Regions from separate parts of the Paraburkholderia sp. PAMB 6770 genome, predicted to be linked through region 2. Evidence: riboswitches for the same ligand, from Rfam matches in the RefSeq annotation. Region 2 holds a riboswitch; the other holds the start of a gene.
The links. Region 2 has a riboswitch for fluoride ahead of AC3AP7_RS19110 (MutS-related protein). Riboswitches for the same ligand answer to the same signal wherever they lie in the genome.

Region 1: linked by a shared signal. The riboswitch ahead of crcB (fluoride efflux transporter CrcB) and the one ahead of AC3AP7_RS19110 (MutS-related protein) in region 2 are both predicted to bind fluoride.

The regions. Positions count from the first base shown of each region.
Region 1 covers NZ_CM173238.1:2,270,151-2,287,646, reverse strand. Annotated here, with positions in the region: gene AC3AP7_RS10345 (branched-chain amino acid ABC transporter permease) at 1-347, shown strand, start outside; gene AC3AP7_RS10340 (branched-chain amino acid ABC transporter ATP-binding protein/permease) at 351-2,165, shown strand; gene AC3AP7_RS10335 (ABC transporter ATP-binding protein) at 2,153-2,887, shown strand; gene AC3AP7_RS10330 (cupin domain-containing protein) at 3,050-4,024, opposite strand; gene AC3AP7_RS10325 (DUF1479 domain-containing protein) at 4,120-5,367, shown strand; fluoride riboswitch at 5,446-5,509, shown strand; gene crcB (fluoride efflux transporter CrcB) at 5,571-5,963, shown strand; partial or broken gene AC3AP7_RS10315 (fumarylacetoacetate hydrolase) at 6,019-6,456, opposite strand; gene AC3AP7_RS10310 (DUF4148 domain-containing protein) at 6,740-7,042, shown strand; gene AC3AP7_RS10305 (YbaK/EbsC family protein) at 7,226-7,765, shown strand; gene AC3AP7_RS10300 (hypothetical protein) at 7,884-8,378, opposite strand; gene AC3AP7_RS10295 (hypothetical protein) at 8,362-8,568, shown strand; gene AC3AP7_RS10290 (MFS transporter) at 8,759-10,105, opposite strand; partial or broken gene AC3AP7_RS10285 (class I SAM-dependent methyltransferase) at 10,466-10,669, shown strand; gene AC3AP7_RS10280 (dihydrofolate reductase family protein) at 11,020-11,682, shown strand; gene uvrA (excinuclease ABC subunit UvrA) at 12,064-17,496, shown strand, end outside.
Region 2 covers NZ_CM173239.1:331,822-343,755, reverse strand. Annotated here, with positions in the region: gene AC3AP7_RS19120 (dynamin family protein) at 1-1,382, shown strand, start outside; gene AC3AP7_RS19115 (MutS-related protein) at 1,575-3,131, opposite strand; gene AC3AP7_RS19110 (MutS-related protein) at 3,128-4,663, opposite strand; fluoride riboswitch at 4,831-4,895, opposite strand; gene AC3AP7_RS19105 (YoaK family protein) at 5,879-6,616, opposite strand; gene AC3AP7_RS19100 (relaxase/mobilization nuclease domain-containing protein) at 7,195-8,208, opposite strand; gene AC3AP7_RS19095 (plasmid stabilization protein) at 8,210-8,746, opposite strand; gene AC3AP7_RS19090 (LPD7 domain-containing protein) at 8,761-10,284, opposite strand; gene AC3AP7_RS19085 (PriCT-2 domain-containing protein) at 10,336-11,934, opposite strand, start outside.

The DNA of each region.
Region 1 (17,496 bases), on a different replicon from region 2:
CGCGCCTGATGGGCATCGAGGTCGAGCGGCTGATCCAGCTGACGTTCTTCGTCGGCTCGGCGCTCGCGGCGGTGGCCGGCGTGATGGAGGGGCTTTACTACACGCAGATCAACTTCTTCATGGGCTTCGTGCTGGGACTGCGCGCGTTTACCGCCGCGGTGCTCGGCGGGATCGGCAATATTCCGGGGGCGATGGCGGGCGGCATCCTGATCGGGCTGCTCGAAGCGTTCGGCGCGGGCTATGTGTCGTCGCAATGGACCGACGTGTTCGTGTTCGGCGTGCTGATCGCCGTGCTCGTCGTGAAGCCGACCGGGCTGTTCGGCGAACGCGTGGTCGAGAGGATGTAGCCGGTGCGCGCGCTCGCCCCCTCGTCCGCCGTGCCGCGCCGCGTCGCCGGCTTCGGGCTGTTTGCCGCGGCGGCCGCGCTGCCGGCGGTCGCGAGCAACTACATCGTCGACGTGGCGCTCACGATCGTCACGTACTCGATCCTCGGGCTCGGGCTGAACATCGTGGTCGGCTATGCGGGGCTGCTCGACCTCGGCTACGCGGCGTTCTTCGCGATCGGCGCCTACACGACCGCGATGATGGAGACGCTGCTGCATCTGTCGTTCTGGGAGACCTTGCCGTTCAGCCTCGTGTTCGCGGGCGCCTCGGGCATCGTGATCGGCTATCCGACGCTGCGGCTGCGCAGCGACTATCTGGCGATCGTCACGCTCGGCTTCGGCGAGATCGTGCGCATCATCGCCACCAACCTCGACATCACCGGCGGGCCGAACGGCATCTACGGGATCGCGAGTCCGAGCCTGTTCGGCTATGAGATCGCATCGCCGCGCGCGGTCTACGAACTCGGCATCGTGTTCGTCGGCTGCGTGCTGGTGTTTGCGATCCGTCTCGGCCAGTCGCGCCTCGGCCGCGCGTGGACCAGCATCCGCGAGGACGAGTCGGCCGCCGAGGCGGTCGGCGTGCCGACGCTGCGCACGAAGCTGCTCGCATACGTGATGGGCGCGCTGATCGGCGGGCTCGGCGGGAGCCTGTTCGCCGCGCGTTTCGGCACGATCGACCCGACCGGCTTCACGTACCTGCAGTCGGTGACGATCCTGATCATCGTCGTGCTCGGCGGGCGCGGCAGCATTCCCGGCGTGCTGATCGGCGCGGTGATCGTCGCCGGGCTGCCGGAGATGCTGCGCTTTCTGAGCCTGTGGCGCATCTTCGGCTTCGCGATCGCGCTGGTGATCCTGATGTTGTTGCGTCCGCAAGGATTGTGGCCCGCATCGCCGCGCCGCGCCGTGCCGCCGCGCGCGGCGGACGACGAGGCCGGCGCCGCGCCGGTGCGCGCGGTCGTGCCCGGCGAGATGCTGCTCGACGTGCGCCACATCGAGCGGCGCTTCGGCGGAGTGCGCGCGGTGGCGGACGTGTCGTTCACGGTGACGGCCGGCGAGATCCTGAGCATCATCGGGCCGAACGGCGCGGGCAAGACCACCGTGTTCAACTGCCTGACGGGCGTGATCCGGCTCACCGGCGGCGAGGTGCGCTGGCTCGGCGTGCCGCTCGCGGGCGGCGCGCCGCACCGCATCGTCCATCGCGGGATTGCGCGCACGTTTCAGGGCATCCGGCTGTTCGGCGACATGACGGCGTTCGAGAACGTGCTGGTCGGCATGGACCATCGCTTCCGCGCGCCGGTCGTCGCCGAGCTGGCGGGGCTGCCGTCCGCGCGCGCGGAGACGGCGCGGCATGCGGCCGACGGGCTCGCGTGGCTCGACTTCGTCGGACTGCGCGCGCGCGCGTGGGAGCGCGCGGCGGACCTGCCATATGGGGATCAGCGGCGGCTCGAAATCGCCCGCGCGCTCGCGAGCCATCCGCGCCTGCTGCTGCTCGACGAGCCGGCGGCCGGGATGAATCCGACCGAGAAACAGGCGCTGATGGAGCTGATCCGCCGCATTCGGGCGCACGGTGTGACGGTGCTGCTGATCGAGCACGACATGATGCTGGTGATGGGCGTGTCCGACCGCATCGTCGTGATGGATCACGGAGTGGTCATCGCCGAGGGGGAGCCTGCGCGCATCCAGGCCGATCCGCGCGTGATCGACGCGTATCTGGGCACGGCCGACACCGACGAGACGGCCGACGACGGCAAGGCCGGGGAGGCGTCGCTGTGGGACTCCTGAGCATTCGCGATCTGCACGTGAACTACGGCAAGGTCGAGGTGCTGCACGGCATCTCGCTGGAGGTCGGCGAGGGCGAGATCGTCGCGCTGCTCGGCAGCAACGGCGCCGGCAAGACGACGACGCTGCGGGCGATTTCAGGGCTGATCCGGCCGCGCGCCGGTGAGATCGCACTCGACGGGCAGGTCGTGAACGGCTGGCCCGCGCACCGCATCGTGCCGCTCGGGCTCGGGCACGTGCCGGAGGGGCGGCGCATCTTCAGCGCGCTGACGGTCGAGGAGAACCTGCGGCTCGGCGGCTATCTGATCCGGCGCGACGCGGCCGTGCTCGACGCGCGCATGACGGCGCTGTACGAGACGTTTCCGCGTCTGCTCGAACGCCGCAGCCAGCTCGCGGGGACGCTGAGCGGCGGCGAGCAGCAGATGCTCGCGATCGCGCGCACGCTGATGCTCAAGCCGCGCCTCGTCGTGCTCGACGAGCCGTCGATGGGGCTCGCGCCGAAGCTCGTGCGCGCGATCTTCGGCATGATCGGGCAGATCAGCCGCGAGGGGACGTCCATTCTCGTGGTCGAGCAGAACGCGCGCCAGGCGCTGAAGATCGCGTCGCGTGCATACGTGCTCGAAAGCGGCCGCATCGCGCTGAGCGGCCCCGCGCAGACGCTGATGAAGGACAGCCGCGTGCAGGCGGCGTATCTGGGCGGCAGCGGAGCGGGCCTGGCTCGATAGCGCTGGCAATGGCGCTGGCAATGGCGGGCGCGGTGCGTGCGCAACGCCGCTAGAGCAGCCACTCGACCGAATGCAGCAGCCGTCGCATCTGGGGCGTCGCGGCATCGATGCTCGCGCGGATCGTTCCGATCAGGCAGTCGATGAAGCATGCGGCCGCGGCGCTCAAACGGATCGCCCGCTGCGTCGCGGCCTGTGCGGTCCGCCGGCGAGCGCATCCAGCGACGGCGGCCGCGCGTCGAGCGGCGTTGCTGCCTCGGCGACGCCGCCGCCCCCCGCGAACGCACGACGCCATGCAAGCGGCGTCGTCTGCCTGAGCGCGCGAAATTGCCGGTTGAAGTTCGCGACGTTCGGGAAGCCGGCGCGCGATGCGATCACCGAGACGGGCCACGTCGTGTCGGCGAGCATCCGGCATGCGTGGCCGATCCGCACGCGCGTCAGGTACTGCCCGACGCTTTCGCCGAGGTGCCGCACGAAGTAGCGGTTCAGCGTGCGTTCGGACAGGCGCGCCGCCTCGGCCAGTTCGCGCAGCGTGACGCGTTGCGCGAAGCGGGCGTCGATCACGGCGAGCGCGCGGTCGATGCGCTCCGGCTCGTGCCCGGACGGCCGCCCGGTGTGCACGTCGTCGAACGCGGCGGGCGACGCGAGCGGCGTGGCGTCGCAGTCCGCGAGTGCGCACAGGAGGTCGAGTGCCGCGCCGAGCCGCGCGCGCGGCGCCGGCGACAGCAGCGCATCGAGCCGCTGCGCGGTCCCCGCGCCCACCTCGGGCGCGAACGCGAGCCCGCACGCGGCGCGCCGCAGCAACTTGCGCAGCGCCTCGTATTCCGCGCAGCAGTCGGCGATGCGCCGCGCCCAGTCGCCGTCGAACCAGACGACGACAGCCACCTGCGGCGCGAGCGCGTCGATCGAGCGGTTCGACGACCACGTATGCGGCAAGTCCGGCGGCACGAGCACGAGGTCGTGATGCCCGTAGTGGCCGATCGAATCGCCGATATAGCGCTTGCCGCGGCTGTTCAGCGTGAGCGTCAGCTCGTACTCGGGATGGCGGTGCCACTCGAACGGAATGCGCGGCAGCTTGCGGTGGAACACACGGATCGAGCAGCCGGCGTCCATCGTCACGTGTTCGTACGCGGGTTTCATTGTCTGAATGCGCAAAAAGGCTGTCCGGATTGTATCGCTTCGGATGCGCGCGCGGCGCTAACCTGTGGGCACTTTCACTCACCCGGAGACCGACGTTGGACGCCTTGCACATCGAAGACCTGCCCGCGGCGATTCGCGCCGCGAAGCGCCAGTTGCGGCAGAACCTGCCGCATTATCGCGAGGTATTCCGCGACGTCGAGGACGATATCCGTCGCCAGGCGGCGCACATCGTCGCGCAGCGGCAGCGCGGCGAGGCGGTGATCCCGGAGATCGCCTATGCGGACATCGCCGGCCAGTGCGTGAGCGACGCGGCGATCGCGGCGCTCAGGACGCGCGGCGCGTGCGTCGTGCGCGGCGTGTTCGATGCGTCGCGCGCGGCCGCGTGGGACGACGCGATCGCGCAGTACGTCGACCGCAATCGCCTCGACGAAAAGCTGGCGCGCCGCGCCGAAGACCGCTATTTCGGCAACCTCGCGTCCGGCAAGCCGCAGATCTACGGCATCTACTGGTCGCCGCCGCAGGTGGAGGCCCGCCAGTCGCCCGAACTCACGCTGACGCGCATCTTCCTGAACCGCCTGTGGAAGTGGCAAAGCGAAGGGCGCACGCACTTCGACCCGGACCGCGTGAGCGTGTACGCGGACCGCCTGCGGCGCAGGCCGCCCGGCTCCGCGTCGCTCGGACTGTCCGCGCATTGCGACGGCGGCTCGGTCGAGCGCTGGCTCGACGACGGCTTCCGGCGCGTCTACCGGCACGTGTTCAGCGGCGACTGGCGTCGCTACGACGCGTTCGACGCGGCCTATCGTCCCGCGGCGCGCGAGATCGCGTCGCCCGCCGTGTGCTCGATGTTCCGCACCTTCCAGGGATGGACCGCGCTCACCCCGCAGGGTCCGGGCGACGGCACGCTGCAACTGGTGCCGATGGCGAACGCGATGGTCTATGTGCTGCTGCGTGCGCTGCAGGACGACGTCGCCGACGACGACCTGTGCGGCGCGCGGCCCGGCCGCGCGCTGTCGATCAGTCCGCGCTGGCATGCGCCGCTGCACGACGCGCTATCGTCGATTCCGCCGATGCAGCCAGGCGACGCGGTGTTCTGGCACAGCGACGTGATTCATGCGGTCGAGGACGCGCATCGCGGCGCCGGCTACAGCAACGTGATGTACATTGCGGCCGCGCCGGGCTGCGCGAAGAACGACGCTTATCTGAAGCGTCAGTGGCCGGCTTTCCTGAGCGGCGAGAGCCCGCCGGATTTTCCCGCGGATCACTTCGAAACCGGCTTCAGCGGCCGCGCGGGCGAAGCGGATCTGAGCGCGGCCGGCCGGCGGCAGCTCGGCTGCGACCGGTAGCGGGAGGGGGCAGGGCGTTCCGCGCGCCGTGCGCACGGCGCGCGGAATGCCTTGACGCACGGAGTCGGAATGATAGACTCCGCACCTGGAGATGGCATTCTCCCTTAACCGCTCGTTCCGAGCCGATGATGCCTACAACCCGTCACGCGAGCACGCCTTTGTGCGCGGCTCGCGCCGCACGTGTTTCTTTCTGGGGCATCGTCATGTATCTCTCGATTCTTGCTGTCGCAACGGGCGGCGCATTGGGCTCGTTGCTGCGCTGGGCGCTCGGATTGCGGCTCAACGGCCTGTTTCCCGACCTTCCGCCTGGCACGCTCGCGGCCAATCTCATCGCAGGTTATGTGATCGGCGTCGCGGTCGCGTTCTTCGCGCGGCTGCCGGAGCTGCCGGGCGCGTGGCGGCTGTTCGTCATCACCGGGCTGATGGGCGGTCTGTCGACTTTCTCGACGTTTTCCGCGGAAGTCGTGGCCGATCTGCAGCAGGGCCGCTTCGGCTGGGCGGCGTGCGAGATCGTCGTCCATGTCGGTGCGTCGCTGCTGATGACGACGCTCGGCATCGCGACAGTGAGCGCGGTCGCGCGCGTCGCGCTCGCGTAGCGCGCGTGATGCGTGCGATGCGCATCATGCGTGGCGGCGCCGCACGCGGGCGCGTCTAGCCGGCGATCAGACCGCGCGCCGCGAGGCTGCGGTACAGCGCGCGTACGCCGAAGGTCCACGGTGCGATCCCGGTGGAGAGGCCCACGGTGTTGACGAGCGCGCCGAGCGACGGCGTCGAGATCGTCACGACGTCGCCCAGATGATGCGTGAAGCGGCCGCCTTCGCTGTCGCGGTCCTTGACCGGCGAGAACATCGTGCCGAGAAACAGCATGAAGCCGTCCGGGTACTGGTGATGCGGGCCGCAGGTCTGACTGACGAGCTCGAGCGGATCGCGACTGATCTCGGCCATGTGGCTCACGCCTTCGAGCACGAAGCCGTCCGCGCCTTCGATGCGCAGCGACACGCTCGCCGCGCGCACCGTGTCGAGCGTGAAGGCGTCGTCGAACAGCTGCACGAAAGGTCCGATCGCGCACGAGCCGTTGTTGTCTTTCTCGATAGCCGTCGGGAGCGGCGCATCGCGACGGGCATCGCGCGCATTGCGAGCCGGATCGCGCAGACGCTGTAACGTGCGATGTGCCGCAGCGCCGCCGCCGTTATCGCGCATCGTCGATGCCGCGCGGACCTTAAAAGAATCTTCACCGGCGCGACGCGTGTGCGACAGTCCCGCCCCCCTACGCTAGCCACGCAGTCCTGACCTTTCCCCTGCCGCCGTCCCGCGTCAGACTGCCTCGCACCGTTGATCCGGTGCGAGCGGGACGCCCTGGAGGAAGACATTCATGAAACGCTGCTTCAGATTGATCGTGCCCGCCGCGCTGGCGGTGCTGAGCGCATCGGCGCTCGCTTCGACCACGCTCACGCCCGCCGAGTGCCACGCGTACCCGTTTGCGCCGGCTCACGGCGTGGTGACGCACCGGGACCTGATGCGCGAGCTGACCGAACTGGAGTCGGTCGGTTATCGGCCCGCAATCGACAACTACTCGCCGGACCTCGACGATGCGCGCGCCCGTCTGATCGAAAAATATCGTTCGGATTGCAGATTATCTGGCGATGCGGCCCTGTCGCCGGGACTGGGCAGCTGAGCGTGCGCGCATGCTTCGGCTCCGCCTGCGCCGGATGATCCGCCTGTCCGTCATGTGGCGTGCGACGCCGCGCGCGGCGCGCACGGTCCACGACGGCCGGTTGCCGTGCGGCGTCGCCGTGCACGCTGCACGCTGGCGCACGAGCCGATAAAATAGCGGGCAGTCCTCCATTGCCGGCCCGCCATGCACTCGCACGAATCCGTCCCGCAGCTCGATCTGATCCCCGCCGGCGCGCTCGGCGATCATCTTCCGGCGCATGTGATTGCGCATTTGCCGGCCGAAGGCGTCGCGGTCTTCAGCGTCAGCGACGACGCGTCGGATACCGCCGCCTTCAGTGCGCGCTACGGCTTCGGCCTCGAAGACTGCGCGAACACAATTGTGATCCGCTATCGGAAAGACGGGGCCGAGCAGTACGCTGCCATCGTCACGCTCGGTGCGCTGCGGCTCGACATCAACGGCGCGGTGAAGACGCATCTCGGCGCGCAACGGCTGTCGTTCGCGAAGCGCGAGCTGGCGGTCGAGCAAAGCGGGATGGAGTTTGGCGGGATCACCGCATTTGGCGTGCCGGCCGACTGGCGCATCCTGGTCGACGCGGCCGTGATGGCGCGCCGCCAGGTCGTGATGGGCGCCGGGGTGCGCGTCGCGAAACTGCTGCTCGACCCGGCGTTGCTGCGCGCGCTGGCGAACTGCGAGGTCGCGGCGCTGACGTTGCCGGCGGACTGAACGACGCCGTGCGTTTTCTGGCCGGCGCCTGATCACAGGGTTGGAGTTGCGCGCCGCGTGCGGACGCGCTGCGCCCACACGGAGAGCACCCTAAAACGGTATATACTGTTTATACCGTTTAAGAAAGGGAGCATGTGATGAACGAACCGGGCGTCAGGAAGCCGACCCGCAAGGCCTTCCATTTTCCGAAGAGCGCGTCCGCCGACGGTGCCGACGCCGCGGCCGCCGCACCGCAGGCGGTGCGCGGCCGGGCTGCGGCCCGAGCGAAGCCCCAGGCCGATGCGAAAGCCGACGCGTCCCCGAAGACGAACGCAAAGACAGTCGCAAAGACGAACGCAAAGACGGGCGCAAAGACGGGCGCAAAGGCGAAAGCCGACGCGCGCGTGACGGCGACCCCGGCGCGCAAGCCCCGCGCCGCAGCCGCAGCCGCAGCCGATCCGGCAGCGGTGGAGACGAGCGTTGCGGCACCGGCCCCAGTCGCGGCGGACGGCAAGGCGTCTCGCGCGAGAAAGGACGTCGCAAAGAAAGGCGCGGTGAAGAAGGAAACCGTGAAAAAGAATGCGCCGAAGAAAGACGCATTGAAGAAGGAAAAGGTCGTGCGCGACAGCTTCACGATGCCGAAGTCCGACTATGCGAAGATTGCCATGCTGAAGCAGAAAGGCCTGCAGGCAGGGCTCGAAGTGAAGAAGAGCGAGGTGCTGCGGGCGGGACTGCTGCTGCTCGAACGTGCGTCGAGCGAGGATTTTCTCGCAGCAGTCGCGGCGGTGGAAACCGTCAAGACCGGCCGTCCCGCGAAGGACTAGAGCGCGCATCGGCGCGCACGGGCACGCGTGCCGGTGTCGCGGGCCGGGATCGGGCGGACGGCGCAGCGCCTGTCGTGGTTGTCGTGCGTATGATGTCCGCGCAACCCGCGCAACCCGCGCAACCCGCGCAACCCGCGCAACCCGCGCAACCCGCATGGCCGCGCGGGCAGTCACCTTGCCCGCGGCGCGTTCAGCCGCGCGTGCCGCGCGCGATATCGTCGCCGGCCTGCGGCGGCAGGCGGCGCGTGACCGGAATCGAGGCGAACGAGCACAGGCCGACCACGAGGAACGCGGGCCAGAAATCGCTCCATGCGATCTGGGCATGTCCGTGCAGCGTCTGCGAGAGTTGCAGCACGATTCCGCCGATCGTCACGCCGAGGCCGAGCGACATCTGCTGCACGACGCTGCCGAGGCTCGTGGCGCGGCCCACGTCGCGGCTGTCGATGTCCGCGTAGATCAGCGAGTTCAGGCTGGTGAACTGCAGCGCCGGGAAAAAGCCGCCGAGCAGCACGATGAGCCAGATCCACCACGTCGGCGTGCCGGGGAAGAAGGTGCCGCAGATCGCGATCGAGAGGCCCGACAGCGCCGCGTTGACGATCAGCACCTGGCGAAAGCCGAAGCGGCGCAGCACCGTGGACGCGAGCGTGCGCATGAACATGCCGCCGAAGGCGGACGCGCAGGTGATCAGGCCCGACTCGAACGCCGTTCGTCCGAGCCCTTCCTGCAGCAGCAGCGGCAGCAGGAACGGCAGCGCGCCGAGCCCGATGCGAAACAGCGAACCGCCGAGCACGCTCGCCTGATACGTGGCGACGCGCAGGAAGCGCAGATCGAGCAGCGGCCGCTCGATGCGCAGCGCGTAGGGCACGTAGATCGCGAGCAGCACCGCGCCGAGTCCGCACAGCGCGAGCGCGTTGCCGTTCGATCCGGTCTTGCCGCCCACCAGCGACAGGCCCAGCAGGAACAGCGCCGCGCCGCCGGCCGACAGCACGAAGCCGATCCAGTCGAGCGGCCCCGGATGCGGCTCGCGCGAGTTGGCGATGTGGCGGTTGGTGAGCCAGATGCCGAGCAGCCCCACCGGCACGTTGATGAAGAAGATCAGCCGCCAGTGCAGGTACGTCGTGATGAAGCCGCCGAGCAGCGGCCCCGCGGCCGGCCCGAGCATGGCCGGCACGCTCAGGTAGTTCATCGCGCGGATGAACTCGGACTTCGGCACGACCCGGAAGATGATGATCCGCCCGACGGGCACCATCATCGCACCGCCGACGCCCTGCACGAAGCGCGCAAGCGTGAACGTGACGAGCGAGCCGGACGCCGCGCACAGCAGCGAGCCGGCGACGAAGATGCCGATGGCCGTGCGGAACACCGAGCGCGCGCCGAAGCGGTCCGCGAACCAGCCGCACACGGGGATGAACACGCCGAGTCCGACCACGTAGCTCGTCACCGCGATCTTCAGCGTGACGGGATCGCGCCCGAAGTCGCGCGCCATGGCGGGCAGCGCGGTGACGATCACGTTTCCGTCGACGCTTTCCATGAACATCGCGCACGCGACGATGAGCGGGGGGAGAAGCGCTTTCGGGACGGAGAACATGAGGGCAGTGGCTACGTCAACGCGGCGAAGCTGCGATTATGGCATCGCTCGTGCGATGACGTGTCGCTCGCCGGCGACGGTGCCGACGATTTACGCATCGCGCGCTGCCCGGACAGGCAGCGGCGCCGGACCGGCCGCACTCTGGCACACTTGCCGACACACGGATACCCGGAGGGCGCTGGTGTCGATTCCTGCGAGCGGCACGCAAGGCTACGCGGAGAACGCGCCCGTGCTCATCGGGCAATGGCGGGACATCGCGTTTGCGGAGCACCATCGGTGCATCATGCCGCTCGTTCCGACGGCGCCGTGCTGGCCCTGTCGTTGCGCCACGGCCCGGTTCCGGCGGGCCGGCGGATGTTCGACGTTTCGGCGCAAGAGACCATCGAGCTCGCGAAGGCTCATGGATGGCGAACCGTGTTGAACCTCCAGACCGAATCGTTGCAGCGCGGCAACCGGCGTATGGGCGTGACGTGGAGCCGACTGGCTTTCGTCAAGGAGGGCGCACCGGGCTAGCGTCGAACGACGCGCGCGGCAGGGGCGCGCACGCGTGGCGACGGCAGGATCAGGCATCGCCGAGCGTCGACGAAGACGAACCCGCCAGCACGAACGCCGCGCCGTCGGGCGTCAGCGTCCGTCCCTGTGCGGTCGTGGCAGCGTCGGGGGCGTGACGGGGTGGTAAAGCGGGGGTGGTGAAGCAGGGGTGGTAAAGCGCATCGATCCGGATTGACGGCCTTCATCGAGGTGCGGTAAACGGACGGTCATACCGGCGCGGCTCGGAAACGACGCGCGGTGACGACAGAATCGCTCCCTGCGACGGACGTCGGTGTCCGTCGGTTGCCGGGGCATCCAGACGGAGGCAGACAATGACACGTGTTCGCGTCGCAGGCTTCACCATTTCGCTGGACGGATTCGGCGCCGGTCCGGATCAGGACATCGATCATCCGCTCGGCGTGGGCGGGATGGAACTGCACCAGTGGCTGTTCCCGACACGCACGTTCCAGCGGACCCTGTTCGGGAAGGACGGCGGGACGACCGGCGTCGACGATGATTTTGCCGCCCGTGGCTTTCGGAACGTCGGCGCGTGGATCCTGGGGCGCAACATGTTTGGTCCCGTTCGGGGCGACTGGCCCGACATGAACTGGAAAGGCTGGTGGGGAGACAGTCCCCCGTATCACGTGCCCGTTTTCATCCTGACCCACCATGCCCGGCCGTCGATCGAGATGGAAGGCGGCACGACGTTCCACTTCGTCACCGGCGGCATTCGCGAGGCGCTCGACCGCGCGCGCGAGGCCGCCGGCGCAATGGACGTGCGGATCGGCGGCGGGCCGGACACGATCCGGCAGTATCTGCGCGCGGGGCTCGTCGACGAACTGCATTTCGCGATCGCGCCGGTTTTGCTCGGGCGGGGAGCGTCGCTGTTCGACGGCGTCGATCTGCGGGCGTTGGGGTACGAATGCGTTGAATATGTGCCGTCGGAGAAGGCCATGCATGGGGTGCTGCGGCGTCATTCTCATGCCGATGCCTGACTGTTGCGTGAATGGCGACAGGGTTGCCAGGATGCGGTTTTGGCCCGGATGTCGGGGGGCGAGCGGGGTATGAGCGATTGTTTTCGGGGTGTCGGCTGACGAAGCGCAATCGGCGCTGCACGAAGCTGCCGCGCGAGGAAGGCCGGGGTGCGTCGTCAATGTGAGTTCTGACGGTGCATCCGTCGTACCCGGAACGACGGCATGGGTCGGTTCCCGCCCTGCGGGCCGTATGACCGCGTAGAAGCCCGCATCGCCCGCTTCCGTCACGCGGATAGAAAACTGTATGGACATACAGTATAGTGTCCCCTTCCATGGCGTCCCGCGACACCGCCCATCCGGCGGCGCGGGGCTCGCCGCAGCCGCGCCGCCGCGCTTTGGCGGCTGCGCCCGGCGCTCTCATTCGGACGGTCGGACAACGTGTCTACTACTGGAAAAATCCGCATTCGCGGCGCGCGTCAGCACAATCTGAAGAACCTCGATCTGGACCTGCAGACCGGCCAGATGACGGTCGTCACCGGCCCGTCGGGTTCGGGCAAGTCGAGCCTCGTGTTCGATACGCTGTATGCCGAAGGGCAGCGCCGCTACGTCGAAACCTTCAGCGCCTACGCGCGCCAGTTCCTCGACCGGATGGACCGGCCGCAGGTGGAGCGGGTGGACGGCGTGCCGCCCGCCATCGCAATCGACCAGACCAACCCGGTGCGCAGCTCGCGCTCGACGGTCGGCACGATGACCGAGCTGAACGACCACCTGAAGCTGCTGTACGCGCGCGCGGCCGCGCTGTTCGACCGCGAGACCGCGCAGCCGGTGCGGCACGACTCGCCCGAGACGATCTACGCGGAACTCGCGGCGCGCTGCGCGCAGGACGATCCGCGTCTCGTCGTCACGTTCCCGGTCGAGTTGCCGGACTCGGCAAGCGACGACGAGGTCAGCCAGTGGCTCTCCGCGAGCGGCTACACGCGCGTTCAGGCGCAGCGCGAGGTCGCGTCGCCCACCGGGCCGCGCAAGGTGCTCGACGTGGTGGCCGACCGGCTGCGCATCGGTTCGGCCGGCAAGGCCCGCGTGATCGAGGCCATCGAGGCGTCGCTCAAGCGCGGCAGCGGCCGCGTGAACGTCTACGTGCTGCCGCAGGATCCTCAGGCTCCGCCGGCCGCCGCAGGCGACGCGCCGGGCGCCGCCGGGCCGCAGATCTGGCGCTTCTCGACCGGCCTGCACAACCCGGACAGCGACCTGCGCTACGCGGAGCCGCAGCCCGCGCTGTTCTCGTTCAACTCGGCGTACGGCGCGTGCGACGCGTGCCGCGGCTTCGGCCGCGTGATCGGCGTCGATCTCGGCCTCGTGATCCCCGATGCGCGCAAGACGCTGCGCGAGGGCGCGATCAAGCCGATGCAGACGCCCGCGTGGAAAGAGTGCCAGGACGACCTGATGCGCTATGCGGCGAAGGCCGGCATCCCGCGCGACACGCCCTGGGAGGCGCTCACGCAGGCCGAGCGCGACTGGGTGATCGGCGGCGCGCCGGACTGGAACGGCAAGTGGCAGACCCACTGGTACGGGGTGCGGCGCTTCTTCGCGTACCTCGAATCGAAAGCGTACAAGATGCACATCCGCGTGCTGCTGTCGAAGTACCGCAGCTACACGCCCTGCGAAACCTGCGGCGGCGCGCGTCTGAAGACCGAGGCGCTGCTGTGGCGCCTCGGCACCCGCGAGAACGCGGATGCCGTGCTGGAGCCGGCGCGCCGCTTCCTGCCGCGCGGCGTCGCGTGGCGCCGCGCGCAGCTCGAAGCGCTGCCGGGCCTTACCGTGCACGACCTGATGCTGCTGCCGATCGCGCGGATCCAGCGCTTTTTCGACACGCTGACGCTGCCCGGCGCGCTGCTCGACGACGCGCTCAAACTGCTCCTCGCGGAAGTCCGCACGCGCCTGAAGTACCTGTGCGACGTCGGGCTCGGCTACCTGACGCTCGACCGGCAAAGCCGCACGCTGTCGGGCGGCGAGGTGCAGCGCATCAACCTGACCACCGCGCTCGGCACGTCGCTCACGAAGACGCTGTTCGTGCTCGACGAACCGAGCATCGGTCTGCATCCGCGCGACCTGAACCGGATCGTCGAGGCAATGCACCGGCTGCGCGACGCCGGCAACACGCTGGTGGTGGTCGAGCACGACCCGTCGGTGATGCTGGCCGCCGACCGGCTGATCGACATGGGACCGGGCCCCGGCGAACGCGGCGGCTCGATCATCTTCGACGGCACGCCGCGCGAGATCCGCGGCGCCGGCACGCTGACCGGCGACTATCTCGCCGGGCGCCGCCACGTCGCCGACGCCGCGCACTGGGCGCGCCGGCCGGTCACGCCGGACACGCCGCGCATCGTGCTCGAAGGCGCGTCCGAGCACAACCTGCAGGACGTCACGGCCGCCATTCCGCTCGGGCGGCTTGTCTGCATCACCGGCGTGTCCGGCTCGGGCAAGTCCACGCTGATCCAGGACGTGCTGTATCCGGCGCTCGCGCGCCAGCTCGGCATCGCCACCGAATCGCCGGGCGCGCACCGGCGGCTCGCCGGCGCCGCGCAGATCGGCGACGTGGTGTTCGTCGACCAGTCGCCGATCGGCAAGACCGCGCGCTCGAATCCGGCCAGCTACGTCGGCGCGTTCGACGAGATCCGCAAGCTGTTCGCGAAGGTGCCGCTCGCGCAGCAGCGCGGTTACGGGCCCGGCATGTTCAGCTTCAATTCGGGCGACGGCCGCTGCCCGACCTGCGGCGGATCGGGCTTCGAGCACGTCGAGATGCAGTTCCTGAGCGACGTCTATCTGCGCTGCCCGGACTGCGACGGCCGGCGCTACCGGCCCGAACTGCTCGAAGTGAAGATCGCGCGCGGCGCGCACGCGCTCAGCATCGCGGACGTGCTGGAGCTGACCGTCAGCGAGGCCGTGGCGGCCTTCGCCGGCGACGCGGAGGTGCTGCGCGTGCTGCAGCCGATCGTCGACGTCGGCCTCGAATATGTGAAGCTCGGCCAGCCGGTGCCGACGCTCTCGGGCGGCGAGGCGCAGCGGCTGAAGCTCGCGGGCTTCCTCGCCGAGACCGCGCAGGCGCAAAAGGCGCAAAAGGCCGGGAAGGCCGGGAAGGCCGGGAAGGACGGGAAGGACGGGAAGGACGGGAAGGACGGGAAGGACGGGAAGGACGGGAAGGACGGGAAGGACGGGAAGGCCGGCGCCGGCGCGGCCCCGGCCGTCGCGCGCCTGTTCATGTTCGACGAGCCGACCACGGGCCTGCACTTCGACGACATCGCGAAGCTGATGCAGGCGTTCGGCAAGCTGCTCGCCGGCGGCCACTCGCTCGTCGTGATCGAGCACAACCTCGACGTGATCCGTGCGGCCGACTGGCTGATCGATCTCGGCCCCGAAGGCGGCGACGCGGGCGGCCAGGTCGTCTGCGCGGGCACGCCGGACGACGTGGTCGCGTGCGCCGCGTCGCATACCGGCGCCGCGCTGAAGCAGTACGCCGCGGCGCTCGGCGCGTCCGCGGCGGGCGAGTTGCCGGGCGCATCGTTCGGCGAGCCGTCCGGCGTGCCGCTGCAGCAGGCGCTGAAGGCGGCGCGCGCGCGGCGCGAGGTCGAGGGCGAGGACGTCGTGCGCATCGTCAACGCGCGCGAGCACAACCTGAAGGCGCTCGACGTCGATATTCCGCACGGCCGCTTCAGCGTGATCACCGGCGTGTCCGGCTCGGGCAAGTCCACGCTCGCGTTCGACATCCTGTTTCACGAGGGCCAGCGCCGCTACCTCGAATCGCTGAACGCGTACGCGCGCTCGATCGTGCAGCCGGCCGGGCGTCCCGAGGTCGACGCGGTCTACGGCATTCCGCCGACCGTCGCGATCGAGCAGCGGCTCTCGCGCGGCGGCCGCAAGAGCACGGTCGCGACCACGTCGGAAGTCTGGCACTTCCTGCGCCTGCTGTACGTGAAGCTTGGCCTGCAGCACTGCGTGCACGACGGCACGCCGGTCACCTCGCAAAGCGTCGAGTCGATCGCGGCGCAGTTGCTGCGCGACCACAAGGGCCAGCACGTCGGCCTGCTCGCGCCGCTGGTCGTGAACCGCAAGGGTGTCTACACCGATCTCGCGAAGTGGGCGAAGGCGCGCGGCAACACGCATCTGCGCGTCGACGGCGCGTTCGTGCCGGTCGATCCGTGGCCGCGCCTCGACCGCTTCCGCGAGCACACGATCGAGCTGCCGGTCGCGGACCTCGTCGTGTCGGCGGACAACGAGGCCCCGCTGCGCCAGCTGCTCGACGAGACCCTCGAACTCGGCAAGGGCGTGATGCATCTGCTCGCGCCGCTCGACGGGCTCGCGCAATGGCTGCAGGCGGGCAGCGCGGGCGCGCCGTTCGGCGAGGTCAAGGTGCTGTCGACGCGGCGCGCGTGCCCGGTGTGCGGCACCAGCTACCCGGAACTCGACCCGCGCATGTTCTCGTACAACAGCAAGCACGGCTGGTGCACCGGCTGTGTCGGCACCGGTCTCGCGCTGACGCGCGAGCAGCGTGCCGCGTTCGACGACACGGTGCTCGCCGAAGACGGCCGCGGGCGCGAACAAAGCCTGCCGTCGGAGGAGCAGGAGCCCGAAGGCGTCGGCGACACGCCGTGCCCGGATTGCGGCGGCACGCGGCTCAATCCGGTGGCGCGCGCGGTGACGTTCGACGCGCATCCGATCGTCGAGATCGCGCAATGGACGGTGTCCGGCACGCGCCGCTGGATCGACGGCCTGCAGCTCGCGGGCCGCGACGCGCAGATCGCGCGCGACGTCGTCAGCGAGATCGGCAGCCGGCTGCAGTTCCTCGAGGAGGTCGGGCTCGGCTATCTGAGCCTCGATCGCGCGGCGCCGAGCCTGTCCGGCGGCGAGGCGCAGCGCATCCGGCTTGCCGCGCAGCTTGGCAGCAACCTGCAGGGCGTCTGCTATGTGCTCGACGAGCCTACCATCGGCCTGCATCCGCGCGACAACCAGATCCTGCTGAACGCGTTGCGCAAGCTCGGCGACAAGGGCAATACGCTGGTTGTCGTCGAGCATGACGAGGACACGATCCGGCGCGCCGACCACATCATCGACATCGGGCCGGGTGCGGGCAAACGCGGCGGCACGCTGGTCGCGGCGGGCGGCGTCGCCGATCTCGCCGCGCAGCCGGCGTCGGTGACCGGGCGCTTTCTCGCGCAGCCGATCGTCCATCCGCTGCAGCCGCGCCGCACGGTCGTGCCGGCGCGCCGCGGCGCGCCGGCGCAGCCCGGGCAGTGGCTCACCGTGCACGGCGCGCATCTGCACAACCTGCGCGATATCACGGTGAGCCTGCCGCTCGGGCGTCTCGTCGCGGTGACCGGCGTGTCCGGTTCGGGCAAGTCCACGCTCGCGCGCGACGTGCTGATGACGAACCTGCTCGACGCGGTCGGCCGCTCGGTGCTGTCGTCGCCGGCCACGCGCCGCGCGCGCGCGGCCGTCGCGCAGCAGGCCGCCAGCAGCGCAGGCAGCGCAGGCAGCGCGGGCAGCGCGGGCAGCGCGGGCAGCGCGGGCAGCGCGGGCCGTGGCGCGGCGCACGCGCCGCTTCACGTCACGCACGACTGGCAAGGCTGCACGGGCCTGAGCGGCTGGGAAGCGATCGACCGCGTGCTCGAAGTCGACCAGACGCCGATCGGCAAGACGCCGCGCTCGTGCCCGGCTACCTACATCGGCGTGTGGGACGCGATCCGCAAGCTGTTTGCCGGCACGCTGGAAGCCCGCGCGCGCGGCTATAGCGCGTCGCGCTTCTCGTTCAATACCGGCGACGGACGGTGCCCCGTGTGC
Region 2 (11,934 bases):
CCGCGTTGCCCACCACCGCCGTGCCGGTGGAAATCCGCTACGGAAAAGTCGAAAGAGGCGTGGTGGAATGTGTCGCAGCGAAGACCGAACTCATCGACCGTGCGCGGATCGCCGAGTTTGCCGATGAGCACTCCAATCCCCGGAACATCAAAGGGGTGACGCGGATGACGTTCGACACGCCCGCGCCGCTACTCACAGACGGAATTACGCTCATCGACACACCCGGCATCGACTGGGAAAGGCCCGACATTGCACAGGGAAGCTCTTCATCCGCGCCCTGGTGCGATATCGCGGTCGTGCTCATCTCCGCTGCGGCCCCGCTAACGCTACGTGAAGCGGCTTTCGTACGTCAACTCTGCAACCGCGGCGCACGGGTCGCCGCTCTGGTCACGAAAATCGACCTCGCAGGGGCCGATGACCGCTGGAGAATCTATGAGCACGTCGTGCGCGGCCTGTGGAAAAGTACCCATATCGAGGTTCCGGTCTATCTTGTCAGTACACAGGAGAATGTTCCGCCGTGGTGCCGTGCCTGGATCGATGGCCCCTTTGCCGACATGCTTGCAGAGTGCCGCAAACAGCGAACCGACATGCGTCAGCGCCAGCTCGCGATGCTGCGTCGGGACGTGCTTGACGCGCTCCAGATCCGCCTGCTGTGGCATGAACCGCAACCCCGTCCAGGGGAACAGTTGGACCAGGCGCTTCAGCGTACGACTGCAGACCGTGAGGCCGTCGACGCGGCGATCCGCTCACCGGCCGATCCCGTTGCACAGGTCACGCGGGCGATGGACGGACTCGTAAACGAAATCGCCCACAACGCGGCGGCACTCTGGTCGGAGACGCATGACCGGTCCTTCGACGTCACCCGGCTTGTCGAGCTCGCCGCGAATGCCCGGGCTCTTGCCTTTTGCGGCACATGCACGCGCGCCGTTGAAACGCTGAACGCAAGAGCGAACATCACGTTGCATCATCTGGCTGACACACTCGACGCACCGCGACTGATACCACCGCTGCCTGACTTGCCTGTCGTACCCGCGTTTGTCCTCCACGATGGGTTGCCTGCAACGATATTGCCACCCTCGTTAGGATGGGTGCTGGGACGGTGGGGTTTTTATCTGAGCGCTCGCCGCGCCTTGCAAGGTTGCCCTTCCATGCAGTTGGTCGGACGATCGCTCTGCGCGTATCTGGAACTGCTGGAAGCCTGGAAACACCAGGTGCTATCTGCGCTGGCGAGGACACTCACGGAACATATCGAGCGGCTTCAAGGCACCCGCGGCACCCATGAGCCTGGCGCGCAGGCGGCGTTTCAACGTTTGCGGGACGACATTGCGCGTCTTCGCTCTGCAGAGCTGAGCGACTGGTCAGGAAGCGAAGCCGGTCCGTGAGACGGGTTCAATCTGCGCGTCGCGGCATAACCCGCGGCCAGCCGGTTGAATGATTTCCGGCATGACGTCCGCCTGCCTAGCGAGCCGTGACCCACCATCACTTCACCGGCGTGCTCGCGAACCACAGTTGTGCCAGACCACCTGCTTCAGCAAGCTCCGGCCTCGTACGCGCTCTGCCGACGTTCCCGGACTTCAGGTCTCGCCCATCCCGGACAGCACGCCGTTTTCGCCTCCCGCTTCTTCGTCCGGGCGTGGTGCGTCGCGAAAGATCTGCCGGTACAGATCCTGTCCGAAACTGGTCTGCAGCGGCTCCGCTTCAACAAGTCTGAACGTCCGCACCCCGTCGCCCCGCCTTTCAGCACGCAGGAACAGGGTCGGGTAAGAGCCCGCCTCATGGAGGCCATGTGCGAGGGTAAAAAGGTGTGTTACGAGCACCACCTTCACATGACGATCGAGCAATGCATCCACGATTTGCCGACCTATCTGCGAACCTTCACGCTCGTTCGTTGATGCGAACGATTCGTTCGACAAAAACAGGCCGTGCTCGACCAGATGATCGACAATTTCTCGCATGCGCTTAAGCTCTTCGTCGAATTTGCCGCTTCGCATCGTCGCATCTTCCTCCCGCTTGTAATGTGTAAATATCGCCTTCGCCACATTCGCTTCGAATTCACTGGCGCCGAGGAACATTCCGGCCTGCAGGAGAATCTGCGCAATACCGACGCTGCGCAGGAAGGTTGACTTTCCGCCCTGGTTCGCACCGGTCACCACAATGAGATTCTTGTCGGTTGCGTCTGCATCGTTTGCCACAGGCGCCTGATCCAGGCGTAAGGCAAGGCTCACATCGTAGAGCTGCCGGTAGCGATGCCTGCGCTCAGCCGCCGCGCACGGCACAGGAAAGCAGACCGGCAGTCCCCGCCGCTGCAGTTCGCTGCGCAAATTCAGGCATCCCATATAGAAGCCAAGCTCTGCGCGAAGCATGAAAAAGAAGCTTTTCATGTGGTCGGCCGACTGTGCCAGTGCATTAGCCACATGGTTGATGCCGCGTGCCTCAAGATCGCTTAGTGCCCGCGCGCCATTTTCGTCCCGATCCGGGATACGAAATGTGCGAGATGGCGGACCTTTTGTAAACAGCCGCCTGAGAAGATTCGGATCTTTCTCGTGCGGCTTCCTCAGAATGTATTGTTCCCCCTTGTTTCCGCGACCGGGTCTGGCGCTGATCAACACCCCGCCGCTGAACTTCAGGTCCTTCAGGCATCGCGTGATGGTTACGAAATAATCGTCGGTCAGTTCCGACTGGATCATGTCGTAGAAACGACGGAAACCGGGTGATCGGAACCGTTCGATATTGTCGTCGGCCACGCGACGCAGCTTTCCGAGAACGCCGAGCAAAGCCTGAACAAGGTCCCGTGCGCTATGCAGCACGCTGCCCGGCGACGCACTGATACTCCAGTAAAAGCTCTTTTTTTCAACGTCCAGCGCTTCCACGGCAATGGCATACAGCTGCCTCACCGTTTCTTCATTTTCGATACAGTCATTCAGGATTGCCTGACGATAAAGTATCGCGACGAGGTCACTCAGGCTAACAGGAACGACCTTCTTCACCGTGTCATACAGGTATTCGTCGCCTGCGGCCATTGTCCGGTAAAGCGTCTCCAGCTCCAGGTCCTGGTTCAGCGTCCGTTCATTCCAGAATTCATCGCGATGCCAGGGAAAATCGCGCGCGTCATGGAGCAGATAGGCTTTCATGATGCGAGGCGCTCCTTGATACGTTCATAGGTGAGACCGTATTGCTCGGCAACGGAAAGCGCGTAAGCATGCCCGTCCGCTGGACGCCTGCGGACCCGAAACGTTCGGACAGAAAGATTCTCCGGGTTGATCTCGCTCACCATACTCACAGTTTGAGGCCCCAGCCGGGCCAGTTCCTCGATAAACGTCACACATACGCACAGCACATCCCGTTCCATGATCTCGCCGATAATCTTGCGACAGAGGAACAGTGCGTCGGCAAGCGTCGTCGAACTGAAAATCTCATTCATCAGGATGATGCTGTTGGGCGTGGACGCCCGCAGGATCTCATGCATTCGCATCAGGTCGTCCTGAAGTTTGCCGCGCAGATCCAGCGTGTTTTCTTCCCGCTCGAAGTGTGCGAAGAGACGATCGTAGAGAAAAAGATGGGCATTTCGCCCTGGCACCGGGCACCCCAGCCGGCCGAGAAAATGGAGTTGCCCAAACGTCCTGGCAAAGGTCGTCTTGCCCCCGTTGTTGGGCCCGGACACCACAAATATTCGTTCCTGTCCTTCGAGATACAGGTCATTACAGACAACCGCAACCTTGTCCCTGCAAAGCTTGTGGGCCAATACAAGGTCGAACGTGCCGTCGCACCGCACCGCTTTGGTCGCGCGCGAGACGACTGGATAACTGAACGGGAGGCCGGCTTCGCGACAGAGCTGGATGTAGCTGCGATAAGCCACGTAAAACTCTATCTCCCGGTCGAACGCCGCAATCGTCGAATCGACGAAATCGCTATGATTGGACCAGAAGCGATTGAGGAGCATAAACGGCTGCGGATCGAGTTCCGCCACACAATCCAGTATTTGCGCCTCGACATGATTCATCTCGGGCCAGTCTTTCAGTTCAACGCTATGATCCTTGACCGAACCCTGCTTGAAGCGGTCAAAAATATTCAACACGTAAGTGCTGTAGTCCTCTTCTTCATGATAGTTCAAGACCGTGACGGTGCTTCCGTTGAGGTGGATGCAATACCGCACGGCGGCCAGAGCGTCCTGCACTTCCTGTACGTCGTTACACAGCTTCACAAAGGGTGCGGACTGCAGGTATCGCGCGAGCCACGAACTGAAAGCGGTCAACCCCCTCGACTGGGGGCCGGCCGTGCGCAACGCTTCGCAAAACGACTGGATACCCTTGCAATAACGTGACGCCCCTTCAACGAACCACCACTGTTTCTGCCGCGGATAATAGAGCTTCTGCACATCCGTCAGACATGCACGCATTTTCCGCATTGCGAGAGAAAAAGCCTGGATGGCAAGCAGAACATCCTGGCTGTCGAAGTCCCGCATGACTTCGTGCCGATATACCACCGCACTCTGCCGGATCAACTCCGTACGAAAAAATGGAGCAAGGTCGTATTCATCGAATCCACGCGTGACTTCGCTCACGAACTGATCGAGATTCAGGTCGCCAAAGAACGCTGGTTGCGCGCCGTCCCGGGATGGCGGCCCATCTTCTGGTGCCTCGAAGAGGATGCTGTGGAATTCCATCTTGTACCCCCTGTTCCTTGCTCGCTGGCCTGGCTGACACGTGCATGGTCAACCCGGGCTGACTGAAGTGGCCAGAGCGTTGCTGGAGAACCGGAAAGCGCCGCAATCACGGCATGGATACAGAGGGGGTAGCACGCTTCGCGCGCACGCCTACAGTGTCTCTTCCCGAGCCTGTAGGCATCATTAGCCCAGTGGGGCGGTTATCTGGAGGAATGCCATCTCCCACAGTCAGTCTACGCCCACGTCATCTGGCTTACAAGTGCGGACGGTACATCAACGCTTCGCACGGAACCAGCGCCCCCTCAACACACGCCGTCAATGTCGACGTCGACCAGTCATGCTTCCGGAGCGCCGCAACTTCCGGACCCGGCAGACCTGATGGCCGGCACCGTCAGCATCGGATTTCAACTGGCGCGAAGCCATTTCCTGGCGGCAAAGCAATCAGGCCCTCCTCGCCCGGGCGAGCACAGCCTGGACGCACCCGCCTCTGTCCTGTTTGTTCGGCCATCGCCGGCTCATTCACGGGTTGGCTATCGACCTGCTTGACGCTGGCCTCGAGATGCGGATCGCGAGCGCCGCGTAATGTCCGCACTGTCCAACGTCATCTCGTCGGGTGTGTCATCCTGCGTCTCATCCTGTCGAGCATACTGAACTGTGAGCCCGACGACATGACGCCAGACGAACGCGTCGACGGCCAGCCGCCTGTTGCAGCCGCAACCGTCCGGGAGGATATGCATCCACCTTGCTTATACGGGTATCTGGATCATCGTAGGCCTGAGTGCGACCGATCGCGGGATCGGCGCGGCGCTCCTTGCCCCATCCCTGCACCAACCGATGAGCAACCGCCCGCGCGGGCAAGCGGAGCATCCGCTCGCGCAGACCCTCGCAGAGTCCCGGCAGCATCAGGCGCGTCACGCGACGCCTGTCACACCTGCCCGCTATCCACGCCCTTCACCCCAAAGGGATGACCTGCCTCGAAGAAGGGGCATCGGTGATTGTCAAAACTGCCAGGGGCAACCGCTACCATGTCCTCGACCTGCCGATGCCCGGAAGGATCGCCGCCGCTGCGGCGTTGCCTCAGGTCATCACCCATGCGGACGTTTGGCTAGGCCATCAGGAACCGGTCTCCTGCTTGATCGACCTTGTGCGCTACGTGCGCGACATCGGCCTGCGTCCGTCGACCGTCCGACGGGAACCGGCTCGGCACGCACCGATTCACGGTTTGACGGGCGGACGCCCGGTCCACGTCCTCGCGCGAAGCAGCGCCCGGGACGACAGCGCAAACAGCATCGCAGCGGCAACAAGAAGCAGCAGGGTGCCAATTTCCCGGTAAATCAGCACGCCCGCCACCCCGCCGACCAGGAACGACAGGACCGTGAATGCGTGCAGCCGCAGCTTCGCGCCGTATTCCGCAGCTGCTCCCCGGCTTTCCCGGCCGCGCAGCATATCGAACAGCACGCCGAGTTCAATGCCGATGTCCGTCGACATCCCCGATACGTGTGTCGTGCGAACCCGCGCGTCGGAAATGCGCGTGACGACCGCATTCTGGATCCCCATCAGAAAGCTGAGCCCCAGGATCAGCACCGGCCCATGCTCATGCGACGGCACAAGCCATTCGAACAGCCCGAGCAGCCCCATGAGCACCGCTTCGGCCAGGATGCCGATCGCGTAGATACCGTCGATGTCGCGGCGCCGGCCAGCGCTGATCAGCAGCGTCGACGCAGACGCGCCGCCGATGAAGACCAGCACGATGCCCAGATAGAACAGTCCCGTCCACCACTCGCCATCCGCGGCATGGTCGGACAACGACGAAACGTTACCGGTCATGTTGGCCGAAAAGAACCCGACCGCGTGAAAAGCGGCCGTGTTGAGCGCACCCGCCACCGCTGCCAGGGTGCACGCGAGGTTGCGGTCGATGTCGTGGCTACGGGCTTCCCCTTGTGTGAGTAACATGATGGCGCGATGAACCGTCAGGAAATGGTTTAGGGACGTTTATCATCGCATTGTGCATGAGCGGGCGGCAACCCGACGGGCGCGACCGATGCCTGCCTGAACGCGCCTGGCGCCCGTCCGTTATCGTGCCGGTAGGCCGCCGCGTTCGCGGCCACGCGTCCGGCGGTGGTTGCCGGCGCAACCTTTCTCGGCGGGCACCGATGGCCGCGTATCTCCGTGGCCACGAGGGCACACTCGCATTGAAACCAGTCCGGTCGACACATTCGCCTTTCGACCTCGAGCGCCGGACGTCGCGTCCAGCCGGGGACGAACTGGAAGGACTCCGCGTCGTCAGAGGTCGCAGCGAGGGGTCATTTCGCGAGCAGCCAGACCGGATAGCGGTATGGATCACCCACCAGTGTCAGATCATGTGAGGCGATCCACAACGGTATCTCCGTACGGGCTGACAGAGTGCCCGTCGCGTGGTCAACATAAAAAAACGCCGGCAATAGCCGGCGTGAAGAAGTTCCAGCTATCCGAGGGTCAAGCTGGAATCTGAGAGAACTGCGTGTCTGCGATCATACCTCGGGAAGAAGGTCCTAGCGTTCGATGTCTGGATCAGGACCGTCAGGCTGACTATCGCGCTCCGGCGCGGTCCGAAGCTCGCGCACTGGTGCAGGATCGTGCCTTAGCTCGGGGACAACGGCGTCCCGCTGGACCGGCATCGCACGCACAAACTCGACGATGCCGACGGCCATCGCGCGATCGGCACCGGCTGGGGACGCAGCCACTGTCCGCGCCACTTCCCGCCACACGGCAAATGCCATGTCGTGAGCCTGCCACCCAGCCTGGCGTTGCTTTTCGTTCGCCACGGCGCGCCAGTACTTCGGTGTTTCGCCACGCTCCACCATATGCCTGACACCCTGAACGGGATACCGTCGCGTCTCGCCACGCACCCGTCGCGGCGTCGCATTGGCATCCACCCCGTTCGCGCGGAGCTGCTCGGCGAACCGCTCGCGCCAGCGCCGCAGATCCTGCTTTCGCGGATTCAGGCGCCGGCCATCCGGCCCACGCACCTGCACGCTCAGGTGAACATGCGGGTGTGCCTCGTCGTCATGCGCAGCAAACACATAGGCACGCCCATCCCCAAATTCGACGGCCGCAAAATCCCGCGCCGCGTCCTTCACAGCCTGACGGTTCGTACCCGGGCGCATCGACAGCAGGATGTTGAATACCTCGCGACGGGCACTCGTTTCCGGTATCCCCCATCCACCGAATTGCCAGGTCAGTACAAGATCACGTACAGCATCGGCGCCTGCGATCCGGTCCCCGTTCTGGTCTTCCAGCTCAACCTGACCGTTCCGGGAAATATATCGAAGGTGCCGGCGCACCGCGCCGATACCCTGCGCGCCCGATGCCTTGTTCGTGATCTTGATCATCACCTCCGGCGTGTGCCTGAGCGTACGCGCCAGCTGCTCGCGCATACGCGCAGCCTCGTCGCGCAGGCTCGCATGCGAAAGCCGCTGTGCCCGTGCGTGCCTGAACGGCTCCTGAAACAGCCGGTCACCCCAGTTCAGAAGCATCGCATCGATGTAGACCTTCGGATAGGGCATCTCACCGGCTCCATCGATCCAGGTTCGCACGTATCACGACCGACACGACCCGCAGATGCGCATCGATCGCTCCACGGATGGCCTCGATATCCCCGTTCCTATCCTGTGCGGTAGGTCGTATGTGGCCGCCGCGGACAAGTTGTCCGAGCCACCGGCTGATCGAAGCGAGCTGCAAATTCGAATCCGACAGCAGCCGCATTTCCCGCGCGCCGAGCTGGGGTTCGTGCGTCAACTGCGCACGGATCAGCGCAACGATCCAGCGATTCGCGGTCAGGCCTGATGCCTCCGCGCGCAACCCAACCGCCTCAAGTTCGGCCGGCGTCAGCCTGAGTTCGATCCGGGTACGAGGATCATCGACAGCAGTCCAGCGGATATCCGCTTCTATCCCTGGATCACCATTGCCAGCGTCAGCACGCAACGCGGCGGCAACCAGTTGCCGGGCCCCCTCACCAGCGGTCAAGCCCCGGCGAAAGCACCAGCGATCCCAATCCCGTCTCATGCCACCAAGCTCGACACACAGGCGCTCACGTTCACGCACACGCATGACAGCTCCTAGCGCGCAGGCGAAGGTTCGACGGGCGTGTGCACCAGCTCCAGCTCGATATCCCGCGCAGGCGTACGTCCGACCGCAGTGCGTGTCCGGCGATCCCGTTCCGACGGCGCTTTCGGATCGAAGACCTTCGGCCGCGGCACGGGAATTCCCTCGCGACCAAACGCATCGAGCAGCGCTTCCGCACGTCGTTGCACACGCTCGATCGAGCGCGCGCTGAATCCCTGCTCCCGCATCGCGCCGACGAGCACAGCCAGGTGCAGCACCTTATCTTGCTCGGAAACGCTCGGGCGTCGTGATTCGTGGCCGCTTTCGCGCGCGTTCGTCACCACAGATGCCGCGTCTGCTCCCGCTGCGCGTTCGGGTTCCGACACAGATTGCTCCGCCGTACGCTCTCGTCGCATCACATCTATCTGCCAGGTGTTCCGGTGCACATCGCGCTCGTCTTCGCCGATCACCACACCGTGCTCGTCCAGGATCGGTACCTTGACGGTGACGAGCCGTCGCCCCAGGTTTTCAAGTGCGACCTGCTGCCCGGGCTGCGCGCCCGATTCCCGCACTGCACGCTCGAGATCCACGCCCCAGACCACGTAATCTGCACCCGTCGCATCGCGGAACACGACGTAGTACGACTCACTGCGCGCCGGATTATTCTGGTACGGCGCACCGCCGTGCTCGCGCAGCTCGCCGGTATATCGCCTCGGGGTGTCGGATTCGTCGCCCGTCGCCGGCTGTCGCTTCGCGTCAAGAGGCTCTCCCCGCTGAGCATCACGTCGCAGGGCTGCAGATGCGGCACCGTCCGCCACATTCGGCGGCCCGGCGGCTGGTGCGGGGGCAGACGGTGCACGACTGCGCTCTGCCACGTCTATCGGCAAACCCGCAGCGCGCGGCGACGCATCCGCCTCGATCCGGTTGTTCAGACGAACCTTCCGCACATCGGCCAGACGCGCCAGATCAGCGGCCTTTGGCTCATACCCGCTGACCTCGATGCCCAGTAGCGATCCCTGCAGCCACACTTCGCTGCGGAACACCTCATGACCGGACACGCGAATACGACGCCACGATTTCGCCGCCACCATGTCGACCATTGACTCCACCACATCCGGCCGGTTGTGTTCGGTGACGAGGTACGGTCCGATATCCTCGAACGCGAGCTGATAGGGCGCATCCTTCAGAAAATACTGGTTTCCCGCGCGAAGGTAGCGTTTGCGCACGCGTTCCGGCGGCTGGTCTAGCGGCGCGCGAATGGCACCGGCATCTTCTCGTTCCACTGGAGCGTCGCCGGCTGGGCGGGAGGCAGACTGACGGACCGCACCGGCATCGTCCCGTGTGGTCTGATCACGCAGACGCGCCCGCGCCGCGTCGAACTCGCGCCGGCGCCGGGCTGACACCGCATCCAGAGCGGCAGCGTCGAGACGACTGGTATCGCCATCACTTTTCGGGGGTTCAATTGCTGGCGAACGCCCGGAAACATCCTGCTCGATCAGATTGATGACCGGCTCGGCAGGCGACAGGGCTTCAGACATGGTGGGGCTCCTTTCTGATCGGTCATACTTCCTGGTGGTACGTCAAATGGTCTAGCGATCCGGTCCAGGCGGATCCTGCGATGGCGACCGCTCCTTCGACTGCTCGAGCGCTGCTGTACGCGCTTCGCGTATCCGGGCCCACGAGCGTGCCTGTAACTGATCGAGCATCCCCTCGAGATTCGGACTGAAATTCAGCTCCCGGGCGGATTTCTTGAGCGAACCGACCGTGCGGTCGAGCAGGTCACGCGCGCGGTCCCACGGATAAACCTTAGGCCGATCGCCGTCGTATCCGACCTGCAGTTCCGATCCATTGAGCCGGGCATTCTCGTCCATCCATCGCAGCCGCTCCGAGACGAACTCCATCTGTGTCTTCGGATGGAAGACGACGCTGCGCGTCGCCACTTCCTGGATCAGGTAGTGCTCGGTGTTGAAGACCTCGCCGCGGTAAGGTCCGCCGTTCTCGCGCGGCGTGCCCATCCGGAGCGGGAAGCCGAACCGATGTTCGGCCAGTGCCCTGACCTCGTTAGGCACATCCGCTACGGCGAACAATGGTTCGCCAACTGGTGGACGCGTTGGTGCGAAGCGCCTCGGCTCGGCGGCCGGCGTATGACCCGCAGGCACAGCCGTAGACCGCTCACCTGCCGGTTGTGCCTCCGCCGATGCCGTCACCGGCGCAGGTGCTTCCGAGGGAGTATCCGGCTTCGGTGCGCTGCGCTTCGATGTGCGACGACGTGGAGTGTCGTCCCCGGCATTGACGAGTTTTTCCTTCACGTTGCCCATCATGTCCTCCATCGGTTCGTCCAGCTTCCTGCCGTTTGCTGTGCCCGCCAGCGACCCAATGCCATCGACCACCCGCGCGTCATCGCGGCCCACGACTTCGCGCAGACGTTCGCCCACACGATCGAACCCGGACAGCACCGCCATGTCGTTGAAATCGGTTGGAGCCTTGTCGTCAATTCGCGCGTCGGCGGCAAATACGGGTGAGACCACGCGTGCGCGGGATGCGTCTGCGGCCTGTCGGGCTTTGGCCTCACCGGGCCCCAGCTCACCCAGCACGACAATGTCCGCGTCCGGGAACTGTTCGCGCACGGATTCAGCGACGGGCGGCAGGTTGCCGCTCGAGAGCGCAGCCAGCGCCACCCATCCCGTTGCGCGATGTACAGAGAGCATGGTGGCCATGCCCTCGCCGATCAGGATCGGCACTGCCTGCCCGCGTGTTGTGGGCGCAGGCCCGGCAATCCAGTACCCGCCCTTCTTGACGCCCCCGGCCAGTGACGACTTGTTGCCCGCTTCGTCGATCAGCTCCAGTGTGGAAACGGCAGGACCGATCCAGACTGGCACAACCAGCACGCGCCCGGAAAGCGGCCGTGCCTCGCTCGCCGGGGCATACCCCAGCAACGCACGCAGTTCCGGCGCTTCCAGTTCGCGCAGTGCCGGCACGGGATCGAGGCCCTTGCGCACGAGATAGGGGTGCTTTGGACCAACGGGTCGCGCCCATTGCCAGATTTCCTGCGCCTCCAGGGCTGCCGCGGCATGCCGGGCCTGCCGGCGTGCCGCTTCCCGGGCGCGGCGTTCCAGCACATCGGGACCCGGCGCGAGCGCCGTCGCCATCTGGTCCGGGTAGTACCCGCGTCTCAGGTCAAAGCCGTG